2 regions of the Nodularia harveyana UHCC-0300 genome follow, and region 2 is predicted to be linked to the other one. Evidence: riboswitches for the same ligand, from Rfam matches in the RefSeq annotation. Region 2 holds a riboswitch; the other holds the start of a gene.
The links. A riboswitch is a leader RNA that binds a small molecule or an ion and turns the genes downstream of it on or off. The one in region 2 is predicted to bind cobalamin.
Positions count from the first base shown of each region.

Region 1 (6,074 bases), on a different contig from region 2:
ATGCGCTAATGTGAATGAAGACTTCTTGACTACCTTCACTGGATTCGATAAAACCAAAACCTCGATCATCTTTCCACTTAATTAGTTGCCCTTTGTGTCTAACAGGTTTCATGCACACGTTGTATGTCTATACCTGATTTTTAGTATGCCCTGATATATACCAAGAAATAACAACTACTTAAATTTTCTATATCTATAATCTACCTATTTCTAAAAATCCCGTAGCCTAACACACTAAAAATCAGAGAAGTAATGGGTTAATCTAGCTGTGATGCACTTCAAAAAACATACATTTATAAGGTAAGCTTGTGTCTGATATAGCGCTACATAAATATCTTTCTCGCCTTCCTGAAGCCGGAATACAAGAGTTCATAGAATGGTGTGTTTTAGAGCAGTCAAAAGTCGCAGGATGTGAATTTACTCCCGACCAACGTAAGTTAAATAACTTACCTCCAGCCGAGTATGTTCCTCAGATAATTGACCAGTTTATGAAGGTGAAACCAGACCCAATTAAAGCAGGTTTGGTGGCGGCGATCGCGGGTAAGGAAGCTGACGAACATGGGTTATCCGGTTTGGCAGTTTTAGCCGATTTTATCGCCCTTTATATCAAGTATTTAATTCCTAAAGATGGGAATACTCCACAACAAGCAGAAATGATCATAAATGATGCATCACAACAGCAGTATGAAAAGTTTATGGAAATTGCTAATAAACATGGGATAAAAATCTAATCTTTGCCCATAATTTAGTTCTCAGAGGTTTTGTCTGTTTGATCAGTCTCAGCCTCTGATTTCGTCACTAATAATTACCTAATTTTAAAACTCTTGCTAACTATTATTGGTTGCGGGAACCTTAACCGTAGTGATGATGCTGTGGGCGTAATTATTGCCCAACGTCTACAACAATATCTCCTGACAAATCCCCATCCTCATCTGCGAGTTTATGACTGTGGAACTGGGGGAATGGATGTCATGTTTAAAGCTAGAGGTAGCAAACAATTAATCATTATTGATGCTAGTTCCACAGGCTCGGAACCAGGTGCTATATTTAAGGTTCCAGGTAAAGAATTAGCAGCTTTACCAGAACCTAGTTATAATTTACATGATTTTCGCTGGGATCATGCTTTAGCCGCCGGACGGAAAATATTTGGTCAGGACTTTCCCGAAGAAGTGACAGTTTACCTAATTGAAGCTGCAAATCTCGATTTAGGACTAGAATTAAGTCCTGTAGTACAATCCGCCGCCGATTCTGTTTTTCAACAATTAACTAAGCTCATCAGCCAGTAAACTCAATTACGAATTACGAATTATAAATTACGCCCAATCACGATAAACTGCAAGTTCATCTACTCTCATTTCAAAAGGTATCCCTTGACTATCCGGGGGACAAACACGAATTTTAGCACTGCTAATAATGGAGTTGAGTAATGTTCCCATAGGGACGATTTGTTGTAAAACTCGCCAATTACTAACTTGATCAGGACATTCAATTACTAATGTCATGGCGTTAGCGCGGGTGGTGACATACCAGCGACAATTAGATAGCAGATTTTGAACGGTGCGATCGCATCCCTGATAAAAATACCTGCTAATGGAATATTCTAGTTGTTGTCGCAGTATAATATCTGCTGATGTCGGTTGTTTATGGTGAGAATCATCACTATTAAAAGAAAACTTATTGTTAGCCATCTCTGTTTTTAACCCTAATTATTTGCTAATAGCCATTGCGTAGAGAACATTTTTAAAAGCACTAATATTGCTAGAATTAATTCCCAGATAATTACATAGCAGTTTGATAACTTATATAGTCAGATGGAAAGAAAAAACTTACAGCACAATCTTGAGCGATCGCCTGATTCACACATAAGTAAACTGTTTATTCATTGAAATTACTGGCTTTCAGCAGATGCTTACCTTGATATAGTCTAGGTAATATCCCCTCTAATTAATGCACAACAAAAGACTCTGTTGCTATCCCTGGTTCAATTTTCCCCAGATATATAGATAATCTTCTGCACAAATAAACTGTTTCCGGAAATGTCTAATTGAATGTCTATTCCCAATAGTTGGATAAATTTTATCCTGGTCAAAGTTGATCTGTGGCTATGCTAGAGTTCATCTGTGCAGATAAGTAATAATGCTTAGTAGCATCATGTAAGTCCGTTACTAAATTATGAACTTTCGGCATTTTTAAGTAACCTTAATACCTCAATATCGCTAGCAAAATCTATGGCTCTCTGATCATCTATATTTCTTAAATTTAAGTTAGGTTTATGCTGTAAAAGTAATTGAGCTACACCTGTTTTTCCGGCTGAAGCTGCATACATTAACACAGTTGCACCATGATCATTTTGATTATTAATATTGATTTGAGCCGCTAATAGCAAACTCATTAAATCGTAATGATTGCCAAAACAAGCAAACCATAAAGCATTATTGCGGTCATGGTTTTTAGCATTAATATTTGCACCTAAATCAATTAATTCTTTAACAACTGCATAGACTCCTTCTCTAGTAGCTTTTATCAAAGCTGTATCACCATTTATACCTTGTTGATTTAAATGATCAGGATTATAGCCATTTACTATCAGCCATTGCTTGGTAACTGCACTGATTTTTTGTTTTTTGATCTGATTCATTACTAATCCTCGATATTCCTAAATTTACTCGTCAATTTAAATGACAGGTTATACCTACCATATTCAGGAAAAATTATGGTCTTCCAGATAATTAGAGTCCGCAAAACTCTAAAATGTGATTAATTCCAGACTTGTGAGATTTATTGCATACTTAAATTAATTAACTTTATTTAGGAAAAGATTTACGCAGAGTTCCGTGATTTTATGCTTGTATCTATTTGAGATTTTTCTCGATAGCTGCACCAAAATTTTGATGAAAATCTCTGAAACAATTCTGTAATGACTTGTCGTTGAGGTTTAGGTTCACTAGCAACAATTTAGCTTATCTATATATTATCACTCTGATAAGTTTAGATTATGAATGATTTATAAAGATCCCCAGATATATTCAGGAGGATTGGCTGAAGAAAATTTCAAAATGTCACTAAAAATACAGATCCATTTTTATAGATAGGAAATTTCATTTAGTTTTTCCCAGGACTTACGCAATAATTGCCAAAAATCTTGATTTATCTCACCGCCAAGCCGCCAAGAAAAGGTAGATTATGCGCGTAAGTCCTATTTCCATAAGAGTTATTGATAATTACTCAGATAACAACGACTGATGAGTAATAAATAAGTAACTAAATAAAAAATATACTGAGGAAATTGGGTTGATTTTGCTATGTGATAAAAATGACGAAAATATGTTAGATTTTAATAGGTTCGGTTCTAATAAAAATTAACTATTAGAGGTAACGGGGAAAGCTTGGTGTAAATCCAGCACTGTCCCGCAGCTGTAAACTAATTTTAGATTTTTAGTTTGAGATTTAAGACCCCAAATTTAAAATTGCGTAAGTCAGAATACCCGCCGATATATAAGTAAATTTAGCTAAAATCTACGAGGTATAGATGACAGCAGAACATATCATGTTTGTTTGTACTACTTGTGCGAGTAAGTGGGAGGATGGTAAACGTGTAGGTGAAAGTGGCGGAGAAAAACTGCTGAAACATTTACAAGCGGATTATTCCCAGTGGGAATTAAACAGGGAATTTGTGATTCAACCGGTTAAATGTATGAGCGCTTGCAATCGCTCTTGTGTGATTTCTTTCGCTGCGAATGGTAAATCTACTTATCTTTTTGGGGATATTGCGGCTGATTTATCACCGACAGAAGTTGCAGGTGTGTTCCAGTGTGCAGGTAAATATTATGCACACCCAGAAGGTTTGTTACCGTGGAGTGAACGTCCACAACCACTGAAATCCGGGGTTTTAGCCAACATTCCAGCAGTACCCGCGCCTACATCGAGTCAAGATTAAGTAGCTAAAATTACGATAGTTTTAAAGTATTGGGGCGATCGCATCTGAAGATAATCAACAGGGCGATCGCATAACTGATTATACTTTCCGCACTTCAGCGAAACCTAACCGTCACCCTAAATGCAAAAACCCAATTCAATTCATATTCCCAAAGCAACTCGTTACCAAAATGCAGCCATAGATTACTATATGGGACTCACCGGTTCCTCCTATCTACATTACGGCTATTGGGAAGTCATACCAAGCATTGGGGAAGAATTGACTTTAACTCATTTACGTACTGCCCAAGTAGCTTATACAACTAAACTGTTTAGTTTCATTCCTGAAGAAATCAAAACCGTTTTAGATGTCGGCTGTGGTATTGGTGGTAATGCAAAATTACTGGCGGAACGTGGTTTGAGTGTTGAAGGACTAGCACCCGACGCAGTGCAAAAAGAAAGATTTCTGCAAAATACTAACGGTAAAATCCCTTTTTATTTAACCAGATTTGAAGATTTTTCGGCTACATATAACTATGATTTAGTTCTTTGCAGTGAAAGTAGTCAATATATTGCTGTGGATGACCTAGCCGAAGGTGCAGCCCGGTTACTCAGTAATGGTAGTTACTTGCTAATAGCCGATATGATGAGGCTGAATGCGGAATACAAAGAGGGAATTTTTTCTAACTGTCATGTGACTAGTGAACTGAAAAACGCTTTAGAAAAAGCTGGATTTAAACTAATTAAAAGTGAAGATATTTCCCGATCAGTTGTACCAACAATTGATTTATGTCTGAATAATTTTCGGACTTTTGGAATAACGACATTTAAATATATTGCTGATGTTGTAAAAATCGCCGTTCCACCTTTATACACATTAGGAAATTGGGCTGTTAAACGTTGGCTAGATAAACCAATTGCTGAGGGTTTAGCTGCTAGGGAAATTTTTGACAAACATCTGTGTTACCAAATTCAACTCTGGCAATTATCCACAAAGATTTAACTGCACACTTCACATTTGACCCAAAAATTGTTAATTATTGGAAATGCGATCGCAAAAGTAGTACATCAGGAGTCAATAACTCATGAATTTCCGCCACTTTCCAGGTTCACAGCAATTACATAGCATTGTGTCTGCATCAATTTTTGAGATCCGTCAGGGTTTTGCAGCCAACTATAATTGCTTAACTGGAGTAGCTGTAGCTTTAGTTATTTCTGCTCCCACTTTAGCCTCAGCCGCACCTCTACGAGTTGGAGTAGTTGGATCTGCTCCCTTCGTAGTTGAAAAAGATGCCGATATTTCCGGAATTAGTGTAGAAGTATGGGAAAAAGTCGCTGAGTCTCAAAATCTAGAATATGAATTAATACCCCAATCGACGGTAGATAATGCTCTGCAAGTTGTAGAACAGCGAGAATTAGATTTATTAATTGGCCCCATCACCATTACTGCACAGCGCCTAGAAAAAGTTGACTTTACCCAACCTTATTTTTCTACAGAAATTGCCGTTTTAAGCAAAGATGATGATCCCAGTGTGTGGAGTCGAGTAAAACCTTTTTTTGAAACTGCGGTGTTAACTTCCATCGGGATATTAGTAATCCTTCTATTCGTAGTCGGAAATTTAATTTGGTTAGCCGAACGCCATCAAAATACTGAACAATTTCCGAAAAAATACCTTCACGGAGTAGGTAACGGAATGTGGTTCGCCCTAGTAACATTGACTACAGTCGGTTATGGCGATCGCGCACCTGTTACCCCAATGGGTCGATTCATCGCTGGAACTTGGATGGTATTAGCCTTAGTCACAGTCTCTTCACTCACAGCAGGACTAGCTTCCGCCATCACCATCGCCTTATCCGGTGATTCTACGGAAAGATTTAGCAGTCCTTCTAACCTAGAAGCATCCCGATTAGCAACTGTCGCAGGTTCATCTAGCGTTGAGGTAGTGCAGAACTATAGTAATCGAGTCCAACAATTACCCACCTTAGCCGCAGCAGTGGGACTATTATCTACAGAAAAAGCAGATGCAGTGGTATTCGACCGACCCGCTATGGAATATTACCTCAGCCAAAACCCCAAACTCAACCTAAAAATAACTAACTTATCTCTAGGAAATGAGCTTTATGGCTTTGTTTTACCCATTGATAGCCCCTTCAGAAAA
Region 1 is NZ_JAYGHG010000046.1:16,720-22,793, reverse strand. Features, by position in the region: gene VB620_RS19660 (cold shock and DUF1294 domain-containing protein) at 1-112, opposite strand, end outside; gene VB620_RS19655 (hypothetical protein) at 309-731, shown strand; gene VB620_RS19650 (hydrogenase maturation protease) at 825-1,286, shown strand; gene VB620_RS19645 (hypothetical protein) at 1,314-1,688, opposite strand; gene VB620_RS19640 (ankyrin repeat domain-containing protein) at 2,171-2,638, opposite strand; cobalamin riboswitch at 3,328-3,507, shown strand; gene VB620_RS19635 (DUF1636 domain-containing protein) at 3,530-3,937, shown strand; gene VB620_RS19630 (class I SAM-dependent methyltransferase) at 4,058-4,918, shown strand; gene VB620_RS19625 (transporter substrate-binding domain-containing protein) at 5,001-6,074, shown strand, end outside.
Region 1: linked by a shared signal. The riboswitch ahead of VB620_RS19635 (DUF1636 domain-containing protein) and the one ahead of cobG (precorrin-3B synthase) in region 2 are both predicted to bind cobalamin.

Region 2 (6,074 bases):
TTTCCAGAATGTTTGGTTCATAGCGGTTAACGAGGCGATCGCTTTGATCTAACCACGCTTGGGGTGTCATTGGCTCAAATCCAGAGAAATCCGGTTGGAGTCGCCACACTTCTTGATTCCCAATCCTCGGTCGAACAACAAACCAAGTACCGTCCCCTTCTAAAATGATTTCATGGGTATTATGAATTAGTCTACCGATAGCAGAAGAATGATAGAAGTAACTGGGCTTTTGGTATTCATCACAGAAGTGAGCAAAATTCTGTAAAATCTCGTTTCTTAAAAAGTAACATTGATCCGTAGCACTTAATTCTAAAATAAACTGACGCAGGGTAACTTTTTCATCACTGTTTAAGTAAGTCTCAAATAATTCATGCATGATCAATTTGATAACCTTAGAAGGTTAAAAACTAATTTTTGGCTTCCCTATCTCCGAGTCGCTACAGAAACAGCAACTATAATCTCAGAGGTACATTTTCCATTTGTATATGCATATGCTAGATAGTAGAAAAGCTTTTAACTTCTGACTGGGGGATGAAACCCCAGCAATAAAGTCTATACCTTGAGGTTTTGAATATGGTTGCTTCCCCAGAAATTTACGTCACCCCTGAAGAATACTTAGAACTAGAAGAGCAGAGTGACATTAAACACGAGTATATTGATGGTTATATCTACGCAATGGCTGGGGCGCTAGATTCCCATGTGACTATTGCTGGAAATTTGTTTGCGCTCCTCCGCAATCATGTACGTGGTTCAGGTTGTCGTGTTTACATCGCCGACATGAAAGCCCGCATTGAATCCCTGAATCGTTTCTACTATCCCGATGTTATGGTGACTTGCGACCAAAGAGACCAAGAAACGCCAGCTTATAAAAGATTTCCTAATTTAATTGTGGAGGTTTTATCTGATTCCACCGAAGCTTTTGACCGGGGAGATAAATTCGCCGATTATCAGCTACTAGAAACTCTAAAAGAGTATGTTTTAATTAATCAAAAACGTCAACGAGTCGAATGTTTTCGTCGTAATGAACAAGGACTGTGGGTTTTACAATCCTACACAGCAGAACAGAAGTCATTTCAATTCAATAGCATAGATTTTCAAGCCACCATGACAGAACTGTACGAAGATGTAGTGTTTGCATAAAAAAATCAAATTCTCATAACTCTTATTCCTTTCAAAACCTCCGCGCACCTTTGCATTTCAATTTTTAACCACCACCCATTGAGTAACAGGGGACATAGCCCGCCAACCTAAAAATTTACCAATAGGTTCTGCTCTTTGAATAGCAATCCGAGTTAAACTACCACCAACTTGGTCAGACCATTGAAATAATGTTTGTTCACCTTCAATAGTCACCACATTAGCCACTAACCGCCCACCTGGAAGTAATGCATTCCAACAAATATCAAACAGACCGGCTGCTGTGACTCCACCGCCGATAAATATGGCATCGGGTGTGGGTAAATCTGGGAGAATTAATGGTGCTTTTCCATTAATAACTTTGAGGTGGGGAGTTCCTAAAGCTGCGGCGTTGTCGGCTATGTAAGCTAGTCTAGCGGGGTTCTGTTCAATAGCGATCGCCCGACATCGAGGATCAGTCCGCATCCATTCAATGGAAATGGAACCACAACCCGCGCCGACATCCCAGAGTAATTGTCCAGGAGTGGGAGCTAATTTGGCTAAAGTCACCGCCCTGACTTCGGCTTTGGTTAACTGTCCATCATGGTGATAGGCGTGATCTGGTAATCCTGGTAATCTGGGTAAAGGTGTAATCCCATGATCTGCGATACATTCAACGGCGATCGCATTTAGAGGTGCAATTTCTGTTTCATCCCAATCTGCGGCTATACCTGCGACAATTCTTTCCTGAATACCACCCAGATGTTCTAAAACTGTAATTTTACTACCACCATAACCCCGATTCGTCAATATTTCCGCCACAATTGCCGGTGTGTCTTTACCCTCACTCAAAATCAAGATTTTAGCCTGGGGATAGATATAAGACTGGAGTAGGGAAGCCGGACGACCGCACAAACTTAAGGTTTCCGTTTCCGTTAAAGACCATCCCAATTTGGCACAGGCGAGGCTAAAGGTGGAAGGTGCAGGGATAATGGTAATTTCTGCTGGGGGAATTTGTCGGGTGATAGTGACACCAATACCGTAACAGCAGGGGTCGCCACTAGCTAAGACACAGATAGATTGACCGCGACGACCGATAATTTCGGCGATGGAGGTGCTAAGGGGTGATGTCCAGGCTAGTTTCTGGCTGGGGTGATCTGGGGGTAACATGGCTAAATGGCGATCGCCTCCCATGATTACTTCAGCTTGATCAATCAGAGAACGCGCGATCGCACTTACACCCTCTAACCCATCTTCCCCAATCCCCACAATTGATAGCCATTTCTGTGTCATAAAAGCTGTGATAATTTAACTAAATGTAGTGGCTTGTTCTGCGATTAATAACAGTTAATCCGCATTTTCTGGCAAACTAGGGATGCCGATTTTTGGGGAATCAAACCTCTAATGCAAGTGTGCTATAATGAATTAGCATTGCAATTGTGAAACAGGTAAAATATAGCAATATATATTTACTTGAGTTAATGAAAATTCATAATTAGGTTGAGTTTAATTGAAAATTAAAGCGTTGGATGTCAAAGCAGGCGATCGCATTATTGCCTATTGCAAAAACAAGATGCAAGTTTGCAAAGTCAAACGCATCTTAGAACCAGGTTCTAGCAATATCACACTATCGGTATTCACCTCTGAGCATTATCGTGGATGCTTAGTTTCCTGTGTAGTCCGATTTCAGTCAGACACCTTAGTTGATTTAGTGCAATAGAATTACTGAAATTTTACCGAATTAGCCCAGCTAAATGTCACCGGGTGACTCACTGGTTTGTCAATCAACTTTCCAGAAATACCCAAGTGCTATCTTTAACTGAATATTAAAAATATCCCCCATCCAGCGAGAGGAACACCGGATCGTGTTAAATTATTAAGGCTGAGAGTTGGGAAAGTCCGGTGAGATTCCGGGACTGTGCCGCAGCTGTAATGGTAAAGCGAAAGCAGAACATTCACTTTTTCACTTGCCAAGTCAGAATGCCAACCCTAGCAATGTCTTGAAGACACACCTAGTATCTACTACCTGCGTCGCACAGGGAAGGAGTTAATGTTTTGCTGTCCGGAGTTGCCTTATGTCCTGGCTTGTTTTATGATACACCTGCCCAAGATGGGATATTGTCTCGCATCAGAATACCAGGTGGTATTTTGGATAGTAAACAGTGCCGTGCGATCGCAGATATAACAGAAAATTATGGGGGTGGTTATGTGGATGTCACCAATCGCGCCAACCTCCAAATCCGGGAACTACGTTCGGGAATAAATCTCCCAGTTCTCCAGAATTTGCAAAATATAGGGATTGGTTCCCGCAATTTCGCTGTTGACCACATTCGGAATATCATGACCAGTCCCACATCTGGTATTGATCCCCAGGAATTAATTGATACCCGTCCCTTAATTCAAGACTGGGAAAATTATATCGCTACACATCCCAGCCTCGGAGGACTATCAGCCAAATTTAGTGTAGGCTTTGATGGTGGTGGTCAAGTTTCTGTGTGCGATCGCCTTAACGATATCATGTTTGCTGCTATTTTAATTGACAGTACAGTGTACTTTCGTTTGTATCTCAGCGTCGGTGTTAAGGGAAAACCACCCGTTGATATGGGAATTGTCTTATTACCAGAGTCATGTTTACCAGTTTTAGCCGCCTTAGCTGAAGTTTATCTTGATCATACCGATATTCAGAGTCGGCGCAAGCTGCGTTTACGAGAGTTGTTAAATAATTTGGGTTGTGAAACTTACCTCCAACAAGTTGAACAACGTCTAGGTTTTGAACTCACACCTCATCCACCGTTGTACAAAACCAGTTCTCCAGAAAAAAGTTTAAATTCCCACTATTCACATATAGGGATTCATCCCCAGCGACAGCAAGGCTTATTTTATATTGGTGTAGTTTTACCGTTAGGTAGGTTAGAAAGTCAGCAAATCAGGGGTTTAGCTGATTTAGCCGAAAAATTTGGTAGCGGGACTCTGAGGCTAACCCCTTGGCAAAATTTACTTCTGACAGATATTCCCCAGCGATCGCTAACTCATGTTAAAAGTGAAATTGCTGTTTTAAAATTAGATATTTCCGTAAATAATATCAATACCGCCTTAGTCGCCTGTTCTGGTAATCAAGGTTGTGCATCTTCCGCCACAGATACTAAAGGTGATGCTAAAGCATTAGCAAAATATCTCGAAACTCATGTTAGTTTAAATCACCCAGTTCATATTCACTTTAGCGGCTGCGAAAAATCTTGCGCCCAGCATAACCATAGTGATATTACCTTACTGGGGGACAACCTAGAATCAGAAAACGGCACTTTGGGAGCCTATCACATTTATGTTGGAGAAGGTGACAGCGAACAAAAATTTGGTCGTCAACTCTATCAATATGTCACTGTAGCCGAACTACCTGTATTGTTAGGGCAGATGTTACAAGTTTATCAAAATCAATGCCGAAATCCTGATGAATCCTTTCGAGAATTTGTGAATAGATATGAAATCGCCCAATTGCAGCCGTTATTTTCCCCAGTGACTTAAGGTTATTTATAAAACCCCATCCCTATCCCCAATTACTATTTTGCCATGTCTGACTACATCCGAGATGCTAACGAAATTTACAGTAAATCCTTTGCCATCATCAGATCCGAAGCCAAATTAGATGTGTTACCGCCAGATGTAGCAAAAGTGGCTGTCCGTCTGATTCATGCCTGTGGAATGACTGATATCGTCACCGACTTAGGATATTCTTCAACGGCGGTGCAAGTTGGACGCGCCGCCCTAGCCGCAGGTGCGCCAATTTTGTGTGATTGTCGCATGGTAGCCGAAGGTATTACTAGGAAGAGACTACCTAAAAATAACCAAGTTATTTGCACCCTCTATGATATGGAAGTTCCAGCACTGGCTAAACGCTTGAGTAATACCAGATCAGCTGCAGCTGTAGAACTATGGCGATTACACTTAGAAGGGGCAGTGGTAGCAATTGGGAATGCACCGACAGCCCTATTTCGCTTGCTAGATATGCTAGAAGAAGGAGTTCTGAAACCCTCCCTGATTTTAGGTTTTCCCGTGGGATTTGTGGGTGCAGTGGAGTCCAAAGCCGCACTAGCAGCAAATAGCAAAGGCGTACCATTTTTAACTTTACATGGTCGGCGTGGTGGCAGTGCGATCGCAGCAGCAGCAGTGAATGCCCTAGCAACAGAGGAAGAGTGAATATGCAAGCCAAAGGCCGTCTTTATGGAATTGGTGTAGGGCCAGGTGATCCCGAACTACTGACATTGAAAGCACTGCGACTATTACAGGCTGCCCCTGTAGTCGCCTATCACTCAGCAGTAGATAAAGAAAGTATAGCGCGAGCGATCGCATCCCCATATCTCACCGGAAATCAAATCGAAGTGGTGTTTCACCTCCCCCGCGCCTTGGAACCAGAAACGGCCAATTTGATTTATGACAAAGAAGTTGCACCCATAGCCGAACATCTAGCCGCCGGCAGAGATGTAGTAGTGTTGTGTGAGGGCGACCCGTTTTTTTACGGTTCCTTTATGTACGTTTTCACCCGTTTATCGCCACACTACCAAACGGAAGTTGTACCAGGAATTTCCTCCCTCATGGCCTGTCCTGTAGCCTTGGGTGTACCCTTCACTTATTACAACGACATCATGACCGTTTTACCCGCCCCCATGCCAGCAGAAGAATTAATCACGCACTTACTAGCAACAGATGCGGCGGCGATTATGAAATTAGGTCGTCATTTCGCCAAAGTGCGAGATGTTTTACATCAATTGGGGTTGGCATCACGGGCATTATATATTGAGCGGGCAACAATGACACAACAAAGAATTGTACCCCTCGATGAAGTTGATCCCAATCAAGTACCCTATTTCTCAATGATTATCATCCCCACTAAAAATCGACTATAGGTTTAATAGAATATCCTAGTTATGGTGCTGATGTATTTGAAAAATAACAGGCTTAAA
Region 2 is NZ_JAYGHG010000020.1:2,896-8,969, reverse strand. Features, by position in the region: gene VB620_RS12760 (sucrose synthase) at 1-376, opposite strand, end outside; gene VB620_RS12755 (Uma2 family endonuclease) at 574-1,140, shown strand; gene cbiE (precorrin-6y C5,15-methyltransferase (decarboxylating) subunit CbiE) at 1,198-2,409, opposite strand; gene VB620_RS12745 (hypothetical protein) at 2,627-2,836, shown strand; cobalamin riboswitch at 2,979-3,122, shown strand; gene cobG (precorrin-3B synthase) at 3,172-4,638, shown strand; gene VB620_RS12735 (precorrin-8X methylmutase) at 4,684-5,310, shown strand; gene VB620_RS12730 (precorrin-2 C(20)-methyltransferase) at 5,313-6,017, shown strand.